One region of the Oceanobacillus sp. FSL W7-1304 genome, then DNA from elsewhere that is predicted to be linked to it. Evidence: a T-box and tRNA genes for the amino acid it is inferred to sense, from the RefSeq annotation. Region 1 holds a T-box; the other holds one or more tRNA genes.

Evidence for each region. A T-box is a leader RNA that pairs with one kind of tRNA and senses whether it is charged. The one in region 1 lies ahead of alaS (alanine--tRNA ligase), so its partner is inferred to be a tRNA-Ala.
Region 2: it has a tRNA-Ala gene. The T-box ahead of alaS (alanine--tRNA ligase) is inferred to sense a tRNA for this amino acid. The anticodon was not compared.

Annotation. Positions count from the first base shown of each region.
Region 1 covers NZ_CP150211.1:671,578-683,197, forward strand. The annotation lists gene alaS (alanine--tRNA ligase) at 115-2,760, opposite strand; T-box leader at 2,970-3,178, opposite strand; gene NYE61_RS03545 (AI-2E family transporter) at 3,221-4,288, opposite strand; gene NYE61_RS03550 (hypothetical protein) at 4,345-4,533, opposite strand; gene NYE61_RS03555 (ATP-dependent RecD-like DNA helicase) at 4,600-6,918, opposite strand; gene NYE61_RS03560 (tetratricopeptide repeat protein) at 7,099-7,767, opposite strand; gene mnmA (tRNA 2-thiouridine(34) synthase MnmA) at 7,783-8,895, opposite strand; gene NYE61_RS03570 (cysteine desulfurase family protein) at 9,006-10,148, opposite strand; gene NYE61_RS03575 (Rrf2 family transcriptional regulator) at 10,291-10,710, opposite strand; gene NYE61_RS03580 (replication-associated recombination protein A) at 10,842-11,620, shown strand, end outside.
Region 2 covers NZ_CP150211.1:2,613,712-2,625,331, reverse strand. The annotation lists gene lysS (lysine--tRNA ligase) at 1-753, shown strand, start outside; rRNA gene NYE61_RS13345 (16S ribosomal RNA) at 1,256-2,817, shown strand; rRNA gene NYE61_RS13340 (23S ribosomal RNA) at 3,020-5,938, shown strand; rRNA gene rrf (5S ribosomal RNA) at 6,057-6,172, shown strand; tRNA gene NYE61_RS13330 (tRNA-Val) at 6,184-6,259, shown strand; tRNA gene NYE61_RS13325 (tRNA-Thr) at 6,263-6,338, shown strand; tRNA gene NYE61_RS13320 (tRNA-Lys) at 6,388-6,463, shown strand; tRNA gene NYE61_RS13315 (tRNA-Leu) at 6,467-6,551, shown strand; tRNA gene NYE61_RS13310 (tRNA-Gly) at 6,574-6,648, shown strand; tRNA gene NYE61_RS13305 (tRNA-Leu) at 6,656-6,744, shown strand; tRNA gene NYE61_RS13300 (tRNA-Arg) at 6,748-6,824, shown strand; tRNA gene NYE61_RS13295 (tRNA-Pro) at 6,828-6,904, shown strand; tRNA gene NYE61_RS13290 (tRNA-Ala) at 6,922-6,997, shown strand; rRNA gene NYE61_RS13285 (16S ribosomal RNA) at 7,226-8,787, shown strand; rRNA gene NYE61_RS13280 (23S ribosomal RNA) at 8,990-11,620, shown strand, end outside.

The sequences.
Region 1 (11,620 bases):
ACAATCGCTTCTAATTCATATTCTAACATGTTTATACAAATTATTATATCTTTTTCCAAAGAAGGATACAAACTGTCCCTACTTTTCGTTAGAACTTCAGTCCAAAAATGTTGCTTAAGCCTGCTTAATATTTTCAATTATATAATGTTTAGCTGCTTCTAGTGCTTCTGCAATTTTTGCTGGATTTTTACCACCCGCTTGTGCCATATCTGGGCGTCCACCGCCACCACCGCCGCAAATGGTTGCAGCTTGTTTGATTAGGTTCCCAGCATGTAAGCCTTGCTCAATCAAATCTTTTGACACACCTGCAGCTAATTGAACCTTTCCATCATTTTCAGCCGCAAGTAAAATGACACCAGAATCTAACTTTTGCTTCAATTCGTCGAGCATCTTACGTAATTGATTCATATCTTTCACGTTTACCTTTTGAGCTAGAAGGCTTATATCCTGAATGGATTCTACCTTATCTAAGATAGATGAAGCTTCTAAATTGGATAATTTCGCACTTAAGGACTCATTCTCTTTTTGTAATCCTTTAATTTCTTGATGCAATCCTTCGATTCGTTCTGGAAGCTGTTCTTCTTTTGATTTAGCAAGCTTTGCAGATCTGCTAAATACTTCTAATTTATCATTGAGGTATTCATATGCATGTTTACTTGTAACAGCTTCAATTCTTCTTGTACCAGCCCCAATACCGCTTTCTGATACAATTTTGAATAAGCCAATTTCAGAAGTGTTCGTCACATGGCAACCACCACATAACTCTAGACTGTAATCACCAATTTGAACAACTCTTACAACATCGCCATATTTTTCACCGAATAAAGCCATTGCACCCATCTCTTTTGCTTCATCCAGTTTCTTATTATCTATAAACAAGAAAATTGATTCCCACACTTTTTCATTAACAATGTGTTCAATCTGTTTCAGTTCATCCTTCGTTACAGGATTAAAATGGGAAAAATCAAAGCGTAATCGCTCTGGTGTCACTAATGAACCCGCTTGGTTTACATGTGTGCCTAAAACGTCCTTCAACGCCTGATGGAGCAAATGTGTTGCCGTGTGGTTTTTGATGACTGCTGTACGGAAGCGCTCATCCACCATTGCTTTTACGCTCTCACCTGCATGAAATTCACCTTCTTTAATTTCAACACGATGAATATGCTGGCCTTTTGGTGACTTCTGTACATCCAGTACATACGCAGATGCATTTTCTGTGTATATCCAACCATGGTCTGCAACCTGCCCACCACTTTCAGCATAAAAAGGAGTCCGATCTAAAAATAATAAAACTTCATCACCTTTTTTCATGGTGTTTACAACTTCTTTTCCACCAATAATGGATGCTATCGTTGTATCCACTTCAAGCTGATCATAGCCGACAAATTCACTTTCAATCTTGATTTCACTTAAAACTGTATCTTGAACTTGCATGGAATCTACCTTTTGTCTTGCATTTCTAGCACGCTCACGTTGCTTTTCCATTTCCTGTTCGTAACCTTCCTGATCAATAGTGAAACCTTGTTGTTCTACATATTCTTCAGTAAGCTCTTTCGGGAAACCGTACGTATCATAAAGTCGGAATACTTCCTCACCAGGAAACATCGTATTTCCTGCAGCTTTTTCTCGATCCATAATGGATGATAGTATATGCAATCCATCATTTAGCGTTTCATGGAAACGCTCCTCTTCCACCTTGATAATATTTTGAATAAATTCACGCTGACGTAAAACTTCTGGGTAGAAGTCTTTCATTATTTCACCAACGGTATCGACTAACTCATACATAAATGATTTCTCAATTCCAATTTCTTTTGCAAATCGAACTGCTCGTCGTATGAGTCTTCGTAGTACATAGCCTCTGCCTTCATTTGATGGAACCGCACCATCACCTATTGCAAAGCTTACCGTGCGGATATGATCAGCAATGACCTTAAATGCCGTATCACCCTCATCACTATTTCCATAGGTAGTATTTGCAATAGCTTCCGTTTTACGGATAATTGGCATAAATAAATCCGTATCAAAATTCGTTGGTACCTGCTGAATGATCGATGTCAATCGCTCAAGGCCCATCCCAGTATCAATATTTTTCTTTGGCAACGGTGTGTACGTGTCATCTGGATTATGATTGAACTGGGAAAATACAAGATTCCACACTTCCAAATAACGGCTATTCTCTCCACCTGGATAAAGCTCTGAATCATTGGGATCATTTCCATATGCTTCACCACGGTCATAGAAGATCTCCGTATTTGGTCCACTTGGTCCTTCACCAATATCCCAGAAGTTTTCCTCTAAGCGAATAATTCTCTCTTTTGGAATTCCAATTTCATTCAGCCAAATGTCATATGCTTCATCATCCTCTGGATGTACGGTAACAGATAGTAATTCTTTATCAAAACCGATCCATTTCTCATCCGTCAAAAACTCCCAGGCCCAAGTTATTGCTTCTTTTTTAAAATAATCACCAATGGAGAAATTCCCTAGCATTTCAAAAAATGTATGGTGTCTTGCTGTGAAGCCAACATTTTCAATATCATTTGTGCGAATGGACTTCTGTGCATTCACAATACGCGGGTTTTCCGGAATTACTCGACCGTCGAAATATTTCTTCAATGTTGCAACCCCACTGTTAATCCATAATAATGTTGAGTCTTCGACAGGAACAAGAGAAGCACTTGGTTCTACCTGATGTCCTTTCTCTTTGAAAAAGTCAATAAAGAGTTGTCTTATTTCTGCTGAGCTTAATTGTTTCATGAATCATTCCTCCAAACGTTTTATAAAGCGAAACTTCATTCAGTGGGGTTTTCGTTCTTCCTCCACTGAATGTTAGTTGAACAAAATTAGGAATTTACAGGCTGTTTCCCCCAACCTTCACGCGATTCGGGTTCCCTCACACTTAAAAATGGGGGGATTACAGCTCGTTAATGCGTGATAAAATTAAAAAATCCCCTCTCTGCATTGAATGCAGGGACGAGATTTGTTCGCGGTACCACCCTAATTATGAATGATAAAATCATTCATCACTTAAACATGGTAACGGTATGAGACCGACGGGGATTAGCCGTACTCCAGCTTAGCTTTCCATGAGGCTATGTTTAGGATTTCTTTCAACCAAGGAAACCCCTCTCTTTAAACTAGCTGCTCATGTACTTTGTGCCTTCTTCGCGTTTCATTTATTATGATAGCGTAATTATAAAAAACTTTTGTTGCATTGTCAATGATTAGACCGTAGAGAAACAAACTGTATGGCAATCACTTTTAAAATCGTTAATGCAGGGACAGCCAATATCATACCCCAGACCCCAAATAATTGACCACCTAATAATAAAACAAAGATGATTGCTACAGGATGAATTTTAACCGTTTTCCCCATAATATACGGAGATAAAAGGTTCCCTTCGATTACTTGAATGACAAAAATAGCAATAATCACAAATATTACAGTGTTCCCCCCTATTGTATAGGAAATCATCACCACAGGGATTGCACCAATGATTGGTCCGAAATACGGAATAATATTTGTAACTCCCATTACAATCGCTAAAAGCAGCGCGTAATTAACATCAAGCAATTTAAAAATGATTAGACATGCAATACTAACAAATAAACTGACTATCAGCTGTCCTCGAATATAGCCTCCAAGTCCTTTATCAACTTCTCTCAATAATTCAGCCGCTTCATCCTTATATTTATTTGGAATAAACCACATAAAAAAAGATTCGATCTTCACATAATCCTTGATGAAGTAAAAAACGAGTACTGGTATAACCGTTATAATAAGAATCATGTCGAAAATTCGTGTAAAGCCTAAGGCAAGCCTACCAAGTAAATTATCCAAGGAAGTTTCTAAAGTTGCTATCAGCTGATCAATTTTGTCATGTACTGTTTCAGGTAAAAACGAAGTATAGCTGTATACTTGATAAATCCAGCTTTCATACATGCGAATAAATTCAGGGAGATTTTCGTTTAAATCACGGACCTGGTGAACAATAGCTGGATATCCTTTGTAAAATAAATAACCAACCCCGCCAAAAAATATTAAATAGATTAACAGGATCGCTAGACCTCGATGGATATTCCACTCATGTAGTTTTTCCACTAATGGATGAAGCAAATATGCAATTAATGCTGCAATTAAAAACGGAATGAAAAGCTTCCATAAAAATGAAAAAAAGGCTTCGTAATATGGCATTGTTTTTACAAGTAGAAAGGAAAATATAAATAACACAATCCCAATTAATAGCCAATACAGTAATCGAAAGCGCTTTTTGTCCTCAACCATGATAAACACTCCTCGGGGGCATTTTGTATTATCTCGCTATCCTAAGCCAGGAGTGTTTATGGTAATTTTCTTTCCTCTTTGGTAAACAAATCATCCAATGAGCTTAAGCTTCCATCAGCTTCGATTTGATGCACCATTAATTCATTGCTTGTCACTGTCATTTCAATAAAGCAAGTCCAGCAATAATAATCCTGTGTTCCTATCTTTCCAATGTCTTTTCCATTACAGTTCGGGCATCGTAGCATGATTTTAACTCCTTTTCGAGTATTACGCTACTATACTTGCCCGCTTGTATATTTTTTATACCTTCATTACATGAAATCATACGGTGAGATTTCTTCCTCATCCACTTCTTCGGATTCTTCCATTTTCAAATCTTTCATTCTTCCACTTAATTGCCCTTTCAAGGACGTATAGCGTTTATTTGTATCAATTGTTTGAATCCCTTTTAAAAATGCCTGTTGTTCACCACAAATAATTAAAGACTCTTTGCTTCTCGTAATTGCTGTGTACAATAAATTTTTTCGCAGCATTCGATAATAGGTTGATACAACCGGAAGAATTACAATTGGAAATTCACTGCCTTGTGACTTATGAATCGAAATACAATAAGCATGTGTAAAATTAATATAGTTGTTTCGTTCATAAACAACTTCTTTATCATCAAAAGCAATCACAACCTGCTCCACATTATCTACATTCTCTTCCTCTCGAAAAATAGCAACAACTTCTCCAATATCGCCATTATATACGCCATCCTCTGGTTGATTGACAAGCTGAATCACTTTATCTCCAACTCGGTAAACCACATCATGGTACTTTACTTCCCGCTTCGTTTTTGTTTTTGGATTAATCAACTGCTGTAACTGTTGATTAATCATCGTGATCCCTGCCTGACTTCGATACATAGGAGCCAATACTTGAATCTCCTTGACATCAAGTCCTTTCTCTTTAGCCTTTGTGAAAATTGATGTTACTACTTGAAGCATTTGATGTTCATTACATGCAATAAAACTAAAATCTTTATCATTCTGTAACGATTGGACTGTCAGTTGATTATTTTTTATTTCATGTGCGAGCTGAATGATTTTCGATCCTTCTTTTTGGCGGTATACTTCATTCAGACGAACTAGCGGTAGTAATTTACTATTTAATAAATCTGTTAATACTTGTCCAGGTCCAACAGATGGAAGCTGGTCTTCATCACCAACAAGCAATACTTGCATTTCATCTGGAATTGCCTTAAATAAACTGTTCGCAAGCCAAATATCTACCATGGAAAACTCATCAACAATTAGAATTTTTCCGGATAGCTGTTCTTGTTCATCCTTATTGAACCCATTGCTCCCATTCCAACCCAGTAGTCTATGAATGGTCAGTGCTGGAAGACCAGTCGACTCATTCAAGCGTTTTGCAGCTCTGCCTGTTGGCGCAGTTAAAACGAATGGAAATTCAGCTGGATCATCATAATCTTTCGGATTAAGTGAAACATCATGTATTGTCGCATATGCTTTTAAAATCCCTTTAATAACCGTTGTCTTTCCAGTTCCAGGTCCACCGGTTAGAATCATTACTTTTGAATGCAACGACTGATTAATCGCAGAAAACTGTTCTTTCCCATAGCTAAGTACTTCCGATTCTTCAATATCACCCGTTATTTTCATCATTTCAGCTAGCGGTGTTTCATCTTTAATGGGCTTCTCCATAATCCGTTTTAAATTCGCTGCAAAGCCATCTTCTGCATAATAAAGCGAAGGTAGGTACACCTTATTATCTTTCATGATAACTTTCTTCTCTTTATTCAATTCTTCCATTTGTTCAGTAATAATACGAACCTCTTCGGAATGGATGCTAAGTAGCTCTCCAACTTGGTCTACACAAAGTTCTATGGGAAGATATACATGACCATCCTGAATACATTTTTGCAGGATATAAATACACCCAGCTCCAATTCGGTTTGGGTGTATCATTGATAATCCATTCTGTTTTGCGATGTCATCTGCTGTCCGAAACCCAAATCCTTCTATTGTGAACACATACTGGTACGGATCTTCTTCTAAAACTTCAATAGCTTCATCTTTATATTCTTTATAAATACGCTGTGCCATTTTTAAACCAACACCATAGTTGGCCAAATAAACTGCAACATGTTCAAATCCTTGATTCTCCTGTATACTCGATGCTAAACGTTCAGCAGTTTCTTTTTTTAGTCCTGGAACTCCCTGCAAAATACTTCCATCATTCAAAATTTTGGTGATTGCTGTTTCGCCTAAATGCTCAACGATTCGTTCCGCAGTCTTTTTCCCAACACCATAAAAGAGATCGCTTGATAAATAGGCTACTAAACCATCCTTTGTATTTGGTACAATCGTTTTATAGGAAGAAACCTTATACTGCAGTCCAAACCTGGCATGTCTTTCAAACGTTCCATAAAAGAAATAGGGGGTTTGCTCTTGGAGGTTGGAAAAATAGCCTTTTGCAACTATCTCTTTTTCTTTAAAATCTTCATTTGTATCCTGAACTCGGATCTTAATGATAGAAAAATGTTCTGTTTCATTATGAAAAATGGTATACAAAATTTCACCTTTAATATACCCTCGTTCATCTATTGTTTGTTGATCCTGTTCCATTTGAAACAACCCCACTATCTTATTTCAGCTCCAGACCCCCCTCACCGCATGTCCCATGATGCAAACATCGACACCATACAATTTTTTGGGTCGCTATCTTCTTCGATGGGACGGTCGATACGGCAAATCTCACTAAATGAGGAAGTTATTCGTAAATCGCTAAACTGGAAGCTACACCTTTTATTTCTTGTTTTCGTTTATAAACTGCTCCACGTTTTGCTTACCGTTTAATGCAAGCAGATGGTCTGGTTGAATGCGTAATGCTTCATCAAAATGTTTCAATGCATCTTGCACCTTTTCATTAAACAATGAAATAACGCCTAAATTGTAATGGGCATCACTATGTGCCTGATTGATTTCAAGTACCCGTTTAAAGATCGCCTCTGCATCAGCTAAACTATCACTTTGTGCGAGCGAAAGCCCATATTGGAAAAGCACTTCTTCATCATCCGGATTTAGTTCCGTTGCCCTTAATAAATAGGGTAATGCTAGGCGTGGTTGTTCTTGACTTTGCAAAGTTATACCGAGCATGAAATAGACATCACTTTCTTCTAATCCTAACTCAATTGCTTTTTGAAAATTGGCCTGCGCTTTTGGAAATGCAGACTGTTCAAAATATAGATTACCTAATCCATAATAAGCAGTAGCAGCCGATGGATCTAATTCAACTGCCCTTTCTAAAAAAAGCAGTGCGCGATCATTTTCATTCACTTGCATTAACAAATTGGCGAAATTTATATAACCAACTGCGTCATTTGGATGCTTTTCAATCACTTCATTGAATAACTTTGCTGCTTCTTCAAAATTTTGTTCTTTCATATATTGTATTGCTTGTGCATTCTTGTCCACGATAAAACTCCTTACTTAACCAACATAATCCAATGCGCGATTATTTTTTATAATTTGATCGATTGTAGCTCCACCAAGACAAATATCTCCATCATAAAATACGACTGCTTGTCCCGGAGTAATCGCACGTTCGCTTTCAGCAAATTCCACATAAACGTTTCCGTTTTCTTGAACAGTAACTGTTACATTACTATCTTTTTGACGATAACGGAATTTTGCTGTACATGTAAACGTTTCAGTAATGACATCCGGGTTTATCCAGTTAACATCTGTTGCAACTAAAGCATCTGAGTAAAGTGTTTCGTGACTGAAGCCCTGTTCAACATACAAAATGTTTTCTTTCAAATTTTTCCCCACAACAAACCATGGATCCCCTGAACCGCCGATCCCCAAACCTTGACGCTGTCCAATTGTATAGTACATTAAACCATCGTGACGACCTTTTACCATGCCATCCAATGTTTGCATCTCACCAGGCTGTGCCGGTAAATATTCGCTAAGAAATTCTTTGAAATTCCGCTCACCAATAAAACAGATACCAGTAGAATCTTTTTTATCAGCCGTAACAAGACCGTTTTCCTTTGCGATCTTCCTTACTTCGGATTTTGGTAAATGGCCGAGTGGGAACATCACTTTTTCTAAAACATCGGATGATAATTGATTTAAGAAATATGTTTGATCTTTATTGTCATCTACTCCACGAAGCATTTCGACACGTCCATCTATTTCACGTACTTGTGCATAATGACCAGTAGCTAAATAGTCTGCACCAAGTGCCAAAGCATGATCGAGAAACGCTTTGAATTTAATTTCTTTATTACACATAACATCTGGATTTGGTGTACGTCCAGCTTTATATTCATCAAGAAAATATGTGAACACTTTGTCCCAATATTGCTTTTCAAAGTTTACAGAGTAATACGGAATATCCAGCTGATTACAGACGCGGACGACATCATCAAAATCCTCCGTAGCCGTACAAACACCGAATTCATCTGTGTCATCCCAGTTTTTCATAAAGATGCCAACAACATCGTAGCCTTGTTCTTTCAAAAGCAATGCAGCTACAGATGAATCAACACCTCCACTCATGCCAATTACGACACGTGTATCTTTATTATTTTTCATTTTCTTCACTATCCTTTATAGAGGTTGTTCCAAGTACTTGAGGTTACGGGTTTAATCCGTTCAACTAACATTCAATGAGGTTGTAAAGATCCCCATGTCAAAATTTAACTTTATGCTGTTAATCGTTTGACGATTCGAGAAACACGTTTAGCTGCTTCTTTCACATTTTCCTCTGTATTAAAAATGCCGAAACTGAATCGAACCGAATTCGTTGTGCATGGGTTATCCTTTCCAAACATAGCGGTCAATACATGTGACGGTTCAACGCTTCCTGCCGTACATGCGCTGCCACTAGAAGCCGCAATTCCATCTAAGTCGAAATTCGCTAAAAGTGCTTCAACATTTGTTCCTGGAAAGCTAATGTTAATAATCGAAGCTATAGCCGCTTGCATGTCTCCATTCACTTCAAATTGTACTCCATTTTCTTCTAACGTTCGAATAAATAGCTCTTTATATGCCTGATACTGTTCTTTCCTGCTCACTTTATTTTCCATTGCTAGCTCAACAGCTTTTTGAAAACCAAAAGCACCAGCAACATTTTCCGTCCCTGGGCGACGTTTACGTTCCTGTTCCCCACCATGTTGCAGTGATTTTAACATGACTTTTTCATTTGCATACAAGAAACCGATACCTTTTGGCCCATTTATTTTATGCGAAGAAACCGTAAGCATATCAATTCCCAATTCCTTCACATCTATATCAATTAAACCATATGCTTGTACGGCATCTGTATGGAAATATGCTTGATGGTTATGCAGAAGTTCTCCTATTTCCTTAATCGGCTGAATAATTCCCGTCTCATTATTGACAAACATTATTGACACAAGAATCGTTTGTTCTGTTAATGCAGCTTGTACATCCTCAATCCGTATTTTTCCATTTTCATACACCGGAAGATACGTAACATCAAAACCAAGGGTCTCAAGCTCTTCAGCTGTATGAAGTACTGCATGATGCTCTTGTACCGTTGTTATAATGTGATTTCCTTTTTGCCGATTTGCTAACGTCGTTCCTAAAAGCGCGAGGTTATCTGCTTCGGTCCCTCCACTTGTAAAGGTAATTTCTTTTTCATTCGCGTTAATGCTTAACGCCATAACACGCCTAGCTTCATCAAGTATCTGACGTCCTTTTCTTCCAAAAGAATGCACACTTGATGGGTTACCGAAACTTTCTTTATATACTGGAAGCATTGCTTGAATAACTTCCTCATCCATTGGCGTTGTTGCAGCATGATCCAAATAAATTGGTTCCATAATACATTTCCTTTCTGCTTCCAGCTTAGCGCCCAACGACAAGCGAGACTGACCTCACTTCCGCAAGAATGATCGACAAGCCAGGCTACCCCTAAGTACGGGGAGTCCATATATCGTTACCCCGGCGCTTCCGCTTTTGTCCTTAAATATAAAACATGTAAGAATCCTGCACTTCATCATCATCATGATTTGCTAAATTTTCTAAAGTGGTATTATCTAAAACGTTCTTTACCGCATCACGAATTTGTAACCACAACGCTTGCTGTGCAGGTTGCTCATCTTCAATTCCCTCCACAATTGTAAGGGGACCTTCCAGAACACGGATAACATCCCCTGCCGTAATTTCCTTCGGTTCCTTCGATAAAATATATCCACCATATGCACCACGGATACTTTTAATCAATCCGGCATTTCGTAGCGGTGAAGCAAGTTGTTCTAAATAATGCTCCGATAAGTTATTTTCTTGGGCAATTGCCTTTAACGATAAAGGACCATCCCCGTGCTTTTTTGTTAAAGCTATCATAATGGTTAAACCATATCTACCCTTAGTTGAAATTTTCATCTATTATGCACCTCTGTTTCTTTCAAACGCCCATTCGTTTATAATATTTGTTATTATAGCATGAATGGAGTAGGTCTTGCATTTTAGCAATCCTAATACAATTAATTAATTATATATAAAGGGAGATATAAATGAAACAAAAACCTCTCGCATTTCGAATGAGACCTGAATTAGTTACAGATATTATTGGACAGGAACACCTTGTCGGCGAAGGAAAAATCATAAATCGAATGGTACAAGCCAACCAATTAGCATCGATGATTCTTTTTGGACCACCTGGAACGGGGAAAACTTCCATGGCATATGCACTTGCTAAAAGTGTCGGTCTTCCAGTTAAAATGCTTAACGCAGTTGCTGACAAGAAAAAAGATATGGAAATAGTAGTCGAAGAAGCAAAGATGATGGGACAGGTCGTCTTAATACTTGATGAAGTACATCGCTTAGATAAAGCAAAGCAAGATTTCCTGCTGCCTCATTTAGAAAGCAATTTAGTAACATTAATCGGCTGTACGACAAGCAATCCCTATCATTCAATTAATCCAGCAATTCGTAGTCGATGTCATTTATTTGAATTGCATGGTTTAACTTCAGAAAATGTAAAAACTGCGATTCACCGTGCTTTGGAAAATAGTGAAAATGGTTATGGAAATAAAGATATTGTTATTACAGATCCGGCAATTGACCATATTGCGAATTCAGCTAATGGCGATTTAAGATCTGCTTTAAACGGACTGGAGCTGGCGGTCGCATCCACGCCTGAAAATAACGATAACCAAATTATAATTGATTTGGACACAGCTGAAGAATGCATGCAAAAGAAAAGTTTTTCACATGATAAAAATGGCGACGCACACTATGACGTGCTTTCTGCTTTCCAAAAATCAATTCGTGGAAGCGATGTTAATGCTGC
Region 2 (11,620 bases), 1.9 Mb from region 1:
AAAGTGTATGAAATTGGACGCGTATTCCGTAATGAAGGAGTTTCTACAAGACATAACCCTGAATTTACTATGATTGAGCTTTATGAAGCCTATGCGGATTATAATGATATTATGGAACTAACTGAGAACGTGATAGCGCATATTGCAAAAGATGTTCTTGGCTCAACGAAAGTGATTTATGGAAACCATGAAGTTGACTTAGAGCCGAAATGGACAAGGTTGCATATGGTAGACGCAGTTAAAGAGGCAACCGGTGTAGACTTCTGGAAGCATATAACAGATGAAGAGGCACGGACGTTAGCCAAAGAGCATGGTGTTGAAATAAGAGACACGATGACATTTGGTCATGTTGTAAATGAATTCTTTGAACAAAAAGTAGAAGAAACATTAATACAACCAACGTTTATTTATGGACACCCAGTAGAGATTTCTCCGTTAGCAAAGAAGAATACAGAAGATGCGCGTTTTACCGACCGTTTTGAATTATTTATTGTTGGCAGAGAACATGCAAATGCATTTAGTGAATTAAATGACCCAATTGATCAGCGAGAACGTTTTGAAGCACAAGTAAAAGAAAGAGCTGAAGGAAATGACGAAGCACATCTAATGGATGAAGACTTTTTAGAAGCTCTAGAATATGGGATGCCGCCAACAGGTGGACTGGGAATTGGAATAGATCGTCTTGTTATGCTGTTGACAAATTCTCCATCTATACGAGATGTACTGTTGTTCCCGCAAATGCGTCATAAATAAGTGATACGAAAAAACCTTCTTGTTTCAATTTGAACTGGAAGGTTTTTTGTTTGCCGACATAATTATCTAAAGACGGTTTTATCACTTATTGATTAGGGTATTATAAATATAATAGATATCCTCGAAAACGGTGTTGTTATCTAAGTAAATAAGTTAAATGGAGAAGCGTGAATTGAATAAATAATAGAACTTTAAATTCAATGCTATAATTTTGCGTTTTGCTATTGATTTCATTTTCAAATCGTGGTAAATTAATTAACGTTGCGCTGGAGAAACAGTCCAGGCAAGAGGTCGAAGCTAACCTCAAAAAAATAATTAAAAAAAGTGTTGACATCAAAAACTCAACATGTTATATTAGTAAAGTCGCTGCTAAACAAGGCAGCCAACAAATTTGCTCTTTGAAAACTGAACAAAACAACCAGTATGTCAAGAAAAAGGAAACTCGTTTTTCTTTTTAAAACAAGTAGAAGTCAGCTTCTACAAAAGCTAAGTATTACAAACTTTTATGGAGAGTTTGATCTTGGCTCAGGACGAACGCTGGCGGCGTGCCTAATACATGCAAGTCGAGCGCAGGAAATAAACAGAACCCTTCGGGGTAATGTTTATGGAATGAGCGGCGGACGGGTGAGTAACACGTGGGCAACCTGCCTGTAAGATCGGGATAACTCGCGGAAACGTGAGCTAATACCGGATAACACTTTTCATCTCATGGTGAGAAGATAAAAGACGGTTTCGGCTGTCACTTACAGATGGGCCCGCGGCGCATTAGCTAGTTGGTGAGGTAACGGCTCACCAAGGCGACGATGCGTAGCCGACCTGAGAGGGTGATCGGCCACACTGGGACTGAGACACGGCCCAGACTCCTACGGGAGGCAGCAGTAGGGAATCTTCCGCAATGGACGAAAGTCTGACGGAGCAACGCCGCGTGAGTGATGAAGGTTTTCGGATCGTAAAACTCTGTTGTTAGGGAAGAACAAGTTGGGTAGTAACTGACCCAACCTTGACGGTACCTAACCAGAAAGCCACGGCTAACTACGTGCCAGCAGCCGCGGTAATACGTAGGTGGCAAGCGTTGTCCGGAATTATTGGGCGTAAAGCGCTCGCAGGCGGTCTTTTAAGTCTGATGTGAAAGCCCACGGCTTAACCGTGGAGGGTCATTGGAAACTGGAGGACTTGAGTACAGAAGAGGAGAGTGGAATTCCACGTGTAGCGGTGAAATGCGTAGAGATGTGGAGGAACACCAGTGGCGAAGGCGACTCTCTGGTCTGTAACTGACGCTGAGGAGCGAAAGCGTGGGTAGCGAACAGGATTAGATACCCTGGTAGTCCACGCCGTAAACGATGAGTGCTAGGTGTTAGGGGGTTTCCGCCCCTTAGTGCTGAAGTTAACGCATTAAGCACTCCGCCTGGGGAGTACGGCCGCAAGGCTGAAACTCAAAAGAATTGACGGGGGCCCGCACAAGCGGTGGAGCATGTGGTTTAATTCGAAGCAACGCGAAGAACCTTACCAGGTCTTGACATCCTCTGATACCTCTAGAGATAGAGTTTTCCCTTCGGGGACAGAGTGACAGGTGGTGCATGGTTGTCGTCAGCTCGTGTCGTGAGATGTTGGGTTAAGTCCCGCAACGAGCGCAACCCTTGATCTTAGTTGCCAGCATTCAGTTGGGCACTCTAAGGTGACTGCCGGTGACAAACCGGAGGAAGGTGGGGATGACGTCAAATCATCATGCCCCTTATGACCTGGGCTACACACGTGCTACAATGGATGGAACAAAGGGAAGCGAACCCGTGAGGTCAAGCCAATCCCATAAAACCATTCTCAGTTCGGATTGTAGGCTGCAACTCGCCTACATGAAGCCGGAATCGCTAGTAATCGCGGATCAGCATGCCGCGGTGAATACGTTCCCGGGCCTTGTACACACCGCCCGTCACACCACGAGAGTTGGTAACACCCGAAGTCGGTGAGGTAACCTTTTGGAGCCAGCCGCCGAAGGTGGGACTAATGATTGGGGTGAAGTCGTAACAAGGTAGCCGTATCGGAAGGTGCGGCTGGATCACCTCCTTTCTAAGGATTATTACGGAAACATACTTGGTTGTTTGGTTCAGTTTTGAGAGAGTAAATCTCTCTATTTGTACCTTGAAAACTAAATAAGAGTAACAACGACATCAATATTAATGTAAAAGGCTGAAGCGACTGTTCTCAGGAGCTAAAGCTGGATTAAATAAAAGCAAGGCTAATAAATTAGTACGCTTATTTACTGTAACTTAGTTAAGTGAATAAGGGCGCACGGTGGATGCCTTGGCACTAGAAGCCGATGAAGGACGGGACTAACACCGATATGCCTCGGGGAGTTGTAAGTAAACTTTGATCCGGGGATTTCCGAATGGGGGAACCCACTGTTCGTAATGGAACAGTACATGCATCTGAATACATAGGGTGCATGAGGTAGACCCGGGGAACTGAAACATCTCAGTACCCGGAGGAAGAGAAAGAAAAATCGATTTCCTGAGTAGCGGCGAGCGAAACGGAAAGAGCCCAAACCAGAAAGCTTGCTTTCTGGGGTTGTAGGACACTCCACTCGGAGTTACCAAGGAATTCTTTAAATGAATCGACCTGGAAAGGTCAGCCACAGAAGGTAACAGCCCTGTAGTTGAAAAAGAATTCCCTCCGGAGTGTATCCTGAGTACGGCGGAACACGTGGAATTCCGTCGGAATCCGGGAGGACCATCTCCCAAGGCTAAATACTCTCTAGTGACCGATAGTGAACCAGTACCGTGAGGGAAAGGTGAAAAGCACCCCGGAAGGGGAGTGAAATAGAACCTGAAACCGTGTGCCTACAAGTAGTCGAAGCCCGTTAATGGGTAACGGCGTACCTTTTGTAGAATGGACCGGCGAGTTACGATCGTATGCAAGGTTAAGTGGAAGACACGGAGCCGCAGCGAAAGCGAGTCTGAATAGGGCGAATGAGTATGCGGTCGTAGACCCGAAACCGTGTGATCTACCCATGTCCAGGGTGAAGGTCAGGTAACACTGACTGGAGGCCCGAACCCACGTATGTTGAAAAATGCGGGGATGAGGTGTGGGTAGGGGTGAAATGCCAATCGAACACGGAGATAGCTGGTTCTCTCCGAAATAGCTTTAGGGCTAGCCTCAAGAAATAGAGTACTGGAGGTAGAGCACTGATTGGACTAGGGGCCCTCACCGGGTTACCGAATTCAGTCAAACTCCGAATGCCAGTTACTTTTACTTGGGAGTCAGACTATGGGTGATAAGGTTCATAGTCGAAAGGGAAACAGCCCAGACCGCCAGCTAAGGTCCCAAAGTATACGTTAAGTGGAAAAGGATGTGGAGTTGCCCAGACAACCAGGATGTTGGCTTAGAAGCAGCCATCATTTAAAGAGTGCGTAATAGCTCACTGGTCGAGTGACTCTGCGCCGAAAATGTACCGGGGCTAAACGTATCACCGAAGCTGCGGATTGTTCTTACGAACAATGGTAGGAGAGCGTTCTAAGTGCTGTGAAGTCAGACCGTGAGGACTGGTGGAGCGCTTAGAAGTGAGAATGCCGGTATGAGTAGCGAAAAAAGAGTGAGAATCTCTTTCACCGAATGCCTAAGGTTTCCTGAGGAAGGCTCGTCCTCTCAGGGTTAGTCGGGACCTAAGCCGAGGCCGAAAGGCGTAGGCGATGGACAACAGGTAGATATTCCTGTACCACCTCATGATTGTTTGAGCGATGGGGGGACGCAGTAGGATAAGGAATGCGCACTGATGGATATGTGCGCCCAAGCAGTGAGAAAGTCAGATAGGCAAATCCGTCTGGCAATTTCAAGCTGTGATGGGGAGGGAAATTTAGTACCGAAGTTCCGGATTTCACACTGCCAAGAAAAGCCTCTAGTTAGATCATAGGTGCCCGTACCGCAAACCGACACAGGTAGGCGAGGAGAGAATCCTAAGGTGAGCGGGAGAACTCTCGTTAAGGAACTCGGCAAAATGACCCCGTAACTTCGGGAGAAGGGGTGCTTCATTTACATGGAGCCGCAGTGAATAGGCCCAAGCGACTGTTTAGCAAAAACACAGGTCTCTGCGAAGCCGAAAGGCGAAGTATAGGGGCTGACACCTGCCCGGTGCTGGAAGGTTAAGGGGAAATGTTAGCCGCAAGGCGAAGCTTTGAACCGAAGCCCCAGTAAACGGCGGCCGTAACTATAACGGTCCTAAGGTAGCGAAATTCCTTGTCGGGTAAGTTCCGACCCGCACGAAAGGTGCAACGACTTGGGCACTGTCTCAACGAGAGACCCGGTGAAATTATACTATGCGTGAAGATGCGCATTACCCGCGACAGGACGGAAAGACCCCGTGGAGCTTTACTGTAGCCTGATATTGAATGTCTGTGCAGCTTGTACAGGATAGGTGGGAGCCTTGGAAACCGGAGCGCTAGCTTCGGTGGAGGCATCCGTGGGATACCACCCTGGCTGTATGGACATTCTAACCCAGGACCGTGATCCGGTTCGGAGACAGTGTCAGGCGGGCAGTTTGACTGGGGCGGTCGCCTCCCAAAAGGTAACGGAGGCGCCCAAAGGTTCCCTCAGAATGGTTGGAAATCATTCGTAGAGTGTAAAGGCACAAGGGAGCTTGACTGCGAGACCTACAAGTCGAGCAGGGACGAAAGTCGGGCTTAGTGATCCGGTGGTTCCGCATGGAAGGGCCATCGCTCAACGGATAAAAGCTACCCCGGGGATAACAGGCTTATCTCCCCCAAGAGTTCACATCGACGGGGAGGTTTGGCACCTCGATGTCGGCTCATCGCATCCTGGGGCTGTAGTCGGTCCCAAGGGTTGGGCTGTTCGCCCATTAAAGCGGTACGCGAGCTGGGTTCAGAACGTCGTGAGACAGTTCGGTCCCTATCCGTCGTGGGCGTTGGAAGTTTGAGAGGAGCTGTCCTTAGTACGAGAGGACCGGGATGGACACACCGCTGGTGTACCAGTTGTTCCGCCAGGAGCATCGCTGGGTAGCTACGTGTGGAAAGGATAAGTGCTGAAAGCATCTAAGCATGAAGCCCCCCTCAAGATGAGACTTCCCATCACTTCGAGTGAGTAAGATCCCTCAGAGACGATGAGGTTGATAGGTTCGGTGTGGAAGCGTGGTGACACGTGGAGCTTACGGATACTAATCGATCGAGGACTTAACTAAATTCTTTATTTGATGTCTTGTTTACTCTTATTTAGTTTTTAAGGTATAAATTCAAAAAAACCTTGCATTTTTATTCGGAAATGCATATAATAAAACTTGTCCTTGTTTTTGAGGATTGTCTGGTAGCAATAGCGAAGAGGCCACACCTGTTCCCATGCCGAACACAGAAGTTAAGCTCTTCAGCGCCGATGGTAGTTGGGGCTTTGCCCCTGCAAGAGTAGGACGCCGCCAGGCAGATATAAATCGGAGGATTAGCTCAGCTGGGAGAGCACCTGCCTTACAAGCAGGGGGTCGCAGGTTCGAGCCCTGCATCCTCCACCATTTGCCGGCCTAGCTCAATTGGTAGAGCAACTGACTTGTAATCAGTAGGTTGGGGGTTCAAGTCCTCTGGCCGGCACCACTTTTCATAAGTGAATAATAATTATCAATAATATGTAATATATATTTTTGAGCCATTAGCTCAGTCGGTAGAGCATTTGACTTTTAATCAAAGGGTCGAAGGTTCGAATCCTTCATGGCTCACCATTTGCGGGTGTGGCGGAATTGGCAGACGCGCTAGACTTAGGATCTAGTGTCTTCGGACGTGGGGGTTCAAGTCCCTTCACCCGCACCATTTAATTTAAACATTGCCAAGCGCGGAAGTAGTTCAGTGGTAGAACACCACCTTGCCAAGGTGGGGGTCGCGGGTTCGAATCCCGTCTTCCGCTCCAAACCCTTGCCGGGGTGGCGGAACTGGCAGACGCACAGGACTTAAAATCCTGCGGTAGGTGACTACCGTACCGGTTCGATTCCGGTCCTCGGCACCATATGCGCCCGTAGCTCAATTGGATAGAGCGTTTGACTACGGATCAAGAGGTTAGGGGTTCGACTCCTCTCGGGCGCGCCATAACGGGAAGTAGCTCAGCTTGGTAGAGCACTTGGTTTGGGACCAAGGGGTCGCAGGTTCGAATCCTGTCTTCCCGACCATTTTATTTATATCATACGGGGCCTTAGCTCAGCTGGGAGAGCGCCTGCCTTGCACGCAGGAGGTCAGCGGTTCGATCCCGCTAGGCTCCACCAATTTAAAAGTTTGATTCTTACTACAAAATAATCTTTTAAAAAATTTTAAAAGATTGTTGACAATATAGTGATGTATATGATATATTAGTAAAGCTGCTTTTAAAAAAGACAATAAATTTGCTCTTTGAAAACTGAACAAAACAACCAGTATGTCAAGAAAAAGGAAACTCGTTTTTCTTTTTAAAACAAGTAGAAGTCAGCTTCTACAAAAGCTAAGTATTACAAACTTTTATGGAGAGTTTGATCTTGGCTCAGGACGAACGCTGGCGGCGTGCCTAATACATGCAAGTCGAGCGCAGGAAATAAACAGAACCCTTCGGGGTAATGTTTATGGAATGAGCGGCGGACGGGTGAGTAACACGTGGGCAACCTGCCTGTAAGATCGGGATAACTCGCGGAAACGTGAGCTAATACCGGATAACACTTTTCATCTCATGGTGAGAAGATAAAAGACGGTTTCGGCTGTCACTTACAGATGGGCCCGCGGCGCATTAGCTAGTTGGTGAGGTAACGGCTCACCAAGGCGACGATGCGTAGCCGACCTGAGAGGGTGATCGGCCACACTGGGACTGAGACACGGCCCAGACTCCTACGGGAGGCAGCAGTAGGGAATCTTCCGCAATGGACGAAAGTCTGACGGAGCAACGCCGCGTGAGTGATGAAGGTTTTCGGATCGTAAAACTCTGTTGTTAGGGAAGAACAAGTTGGGTAGTAACTGACCCAACCTTGACGGTACCTAACCAGAAAGCCACGGCTAACTACGTGCCAGCAGCCGCGGTAATACGTAGGTGGCAAGCGTTGTCCGGAATTATTGGGCGTAAAGCGCTCGCAGGCGGTCTTTTAAGTCTGATGTGAAAGCCCACGGCTTAACCGTGGAGGGTCATTGGAAACTGGAGGACTTGAGTACAGAAGAGGAGAGTGGAATTCCACGTGTAGCGGTGAAATGCGTAGAGATGTGGAGGAACACCAGTGGCGAAGGCGACTCTCTGGTCTGTAACTGACGCTGAGGAGCGAAAGCGTGGGTAGCGAACAGGATTAGATACCCTGGTAGTCCACGCCGTAAACGATGAGTGCTAGGTGTTAGGGGGTTTCCGCCCCTTAGTGCTGAAGTTAACGCATTAAGCACTCCGCCTGGGGAGTACGGCCGCAAGGCTGAAACTCAAAAGAATTGACGGGGGCCCGCACAAGCGGTGGAGCATGTGGTTTAATTCGAAGCAACGCGAAGAACCTTACCAGGTCTTGACATCCTCTGATACCTCTAGAGATAGAGTTTTCCCTTCGGGGACAGAGTGACAGGTGGTGCATGGTTGTCGTCAGCTCGTGTCGTGAGATGTTGGGTTAAGTCCCGCAACGAGCGCAACCCTTGATCTTAGTTGCCAGCATTCAGTTGGGCACTCTAAGGTGACTGCCGGTGACAAACCGGAGGAAGGTGGGGATGACGTCAAATCATCATGCCCCTTATGACCTGGGCTACACACGTGCTACAATGGATGGAACAAAGGGAAGCGAACCCGTGAGGTCAAGCCAATCCCATAAAACCATTCTCAGTTCGGATTGTAGGCTGCAACTCGCCTACATGAAGCCGGAATCGCTAGTAATCGCGGATCAGCATGCCGCGGTGAATACGTTCCCGGGCCTTGTACACACCGCCCGTCACACCACGAGAGTTGGTAACACCCGAAGTCGGTGAGGTAACCTTTTGGAGCCAGCCGCCGAAGGTGGGACTAATGATTGGGGTGAAGTCGTAACAAGGTAGCCGTATCGGAAGGTGCGGCTGGATCACCTCCTTTCTAAGGATTATTACGGAAACATACTTGGTTGTTTGGTTCAGTTTTGAGAGAGTAAATCTCTCTATTTGTACCTTGAAAACTAAATAAGAGTAACAACGACATCAATATTAATGTAAAAGGCTGAAGCGACTGTTCTCAGGAGCTAAAGCTGGATTAAATAAAAGCAAGGCTAATAAATTAGTACGCTTATTTACTGTAACTTAGTTAAGTGAATAAGGGCGCACGGTGGATGCCTTGGCACTAGAAGCCGATGAAGGACGGGACTAACACCGATATGCCTCGGGGAGTTGTAAGTAAACTTTGATCCGGGGATTTCCGAATGGGGGAACCCACTGTTCGTAATGGAACAGTACATGCATCTGAATACATAGGGTGCATGAGGTAGACCCGGGGAACTGAAACATCTCAGTACCCGGAGGAAGAGAAAGAAAAATCGATTTCCTGAGTAGCGGCGAGCGAAACGGAAAGAGCCCAAACCAGAAAGCTTGCTTTCTGGGGTTGTAGGACACTCCACTCGGAGTTACCAAGGAATTCTTTAAATGAATCGACCTGGAAAGGTCAGCCACAGAAGGTAACAGCCCTGTAGTTGAAAAAGAATTCCCTCCGGAGTGTATCCTGAGTACGGCGGAACACGTGGAATTCCGTCGGAATCCGGGAGGACCATCTCCCAAGGCTAAATACTCTCTAGTGACCGATAGTGAACCAGTACCGTGAGGGAAAGGTGAAAAGCACCCCGGAAGGGGAGTGAAATAGAACCTGAAACCGTGTGCCTACAAGTAGTCGAAGCCCGTTAATGGGTAACGGCGTACCTTTTGTAGAATGGACCGGCGAGTTACGATCGTATGCAAGGTTAAGTGGAAGACACGGAGCCGCAGCGAAAGCGAGTCTGAATAGGGCGAATGAGTATGCGGTCGTAGACCCGAAACCGTGTGATCTACCCATGTCCAGGGTGAAGGTCAGGTAACACTGACTGGAGGCCCGAACCCACGTATGTTGAAAAATGCGGGGATGAGGTGTGGGTAGGGGTGAAATGCCAATCGAACACGGAGATAGCTGGTTCTCTCCGAAATAGCTTTAGGGCTAGCCTCAAGAAATAGAGTACTGGAGGTAGAGCACTGATTGGACTAGGGGCCCTCACCGGGTTACCGAATTCAGTCAAACTCCGAATGCCAGTTACTTTTACTTGGGAGTCAGACTATGGGTGATAAGGTTCATAGTCGAAAGGGAAACAGCCCAGACCGCCAGCTAAGGTCCCAAAGTATACGTTAAGTGGAAAAGGATGTGGAGTTGCCCAGACAACCAGGATGTTGGCTTAGAAGCAGCCATCATTTAAAGAGTGCGTAATAGCTCACTGGTCGAGTGACTCTGCGCCGAAAATGTACCGGGGCTAAACGTATCACCGAAGCTGCGGATTGTTCTTACGAACAATGGTAGGAGAGCGTTCTAAGTGCTGTGAAGTCAGACCGTGAGGACTGGTGGAGCGCTTAGAAGTGAGAATGCCGGTATGAGTAGCGAAAAAAGAGTGAGAATCTCTTTCACCGAATGCCTAAGGTTTCCTGAGGAAGGCTCGTCCTCTCAGGGTTAGTCGGGACCTAAGCCGAGGCCGAAAGGCGTAGGCGATGGACAACAGGTAGATATTCCTGTACCACCTCATGATTGTTTGAGCGATGGGGGGACGCAGTAGGATAAGGAATGCGCACTGATGGATATGTGCGCCCAAGCAGTGAGAAAGTCAGATAGGCAAATCCGTCTGGCAATTTCAAGCTGTGATGGGGAGGGAAATTTAGTACCGAAGTTCCGGATTTCACACTGCCAAGAAAAGCCTCTAGTTAGATCATAGGTGCCCGTACCGCAAACCGACACAGGTAGGCGAGGAGAGAATCCTAAGGTGAGCGGGAGAACTCTCGTTAAGGAACTCGGCAAAATGACCCCGTAACTTCGGGAGAAGGGGTGCTTCATTTACATGGAGCCGCAGTGAATAGGCCCAAGCGACTGTTTAGCAAAAACACAGGTCTCTGCGAAGCCGAAAGGCGAAGTATAGGGGCTGACACCTGCCCGGTGCTGGAAGGTTAAGGGGAAATGTTAGCCGCAAGGCGAAGCTTTGAACCGAAGCCCCAGTAAACGGCGGCCGTAACTATAACGGTCCTAAGGTAGCGAAATTCCTTGTCGGGTAAGTTCCGACCCGCACGAAAGGTGCAACGACTTGGGCACTGTCTCAACGAGAGACCCGGTGAAATTATACTATGCGTGAAGATGCGCATTACCCGCGACAGGACGGAAAGACCCCGTGGAGCTTTACTGTAGCCTGATATTGAATGTCTGTGCAGCTTGTACAGGATAGGTGGGAGCCTTGGAAACCGGAGCGCTAGCTTCGGTGGAGGCATCCGTGGGATACCACCCTGGCTGTATGGACATTCTAACCCAGGACCGTGATCCGGTTCGGAGACAGTGTCAGGCGGGCAGTTTGACTGGGGCGGTCGCCTCCCAAAAGGTAACGGAGGCGCCCAAAGGTTCCCTCAGAATGGTTGGAAATCATTCGTAGAGTGTAAAGGCACAAGGGAGCTTGACTGCGAGACCTACAAGTCGAGCAGGGACGAAAGTCGGGCTTAGTGATCCGGTGGTTCCGCATGGAAGGGCCATCGCTCAACGGATAAAAGCTACCCCGGGGATAACAGGCTTATCTCCCCCAAGAGTTCACATCGACGGGGAGGTTTGGCACCTCGATGTCGGCTCATCGCATCCTGGGGCTGTAGTCGGTCCCAAGGGTTGGGCTGTTCGCCCATTAAAGCGGTACGCGAGCTGGGTTCAGAACGTCGTGAGACAGTTCGGTCCC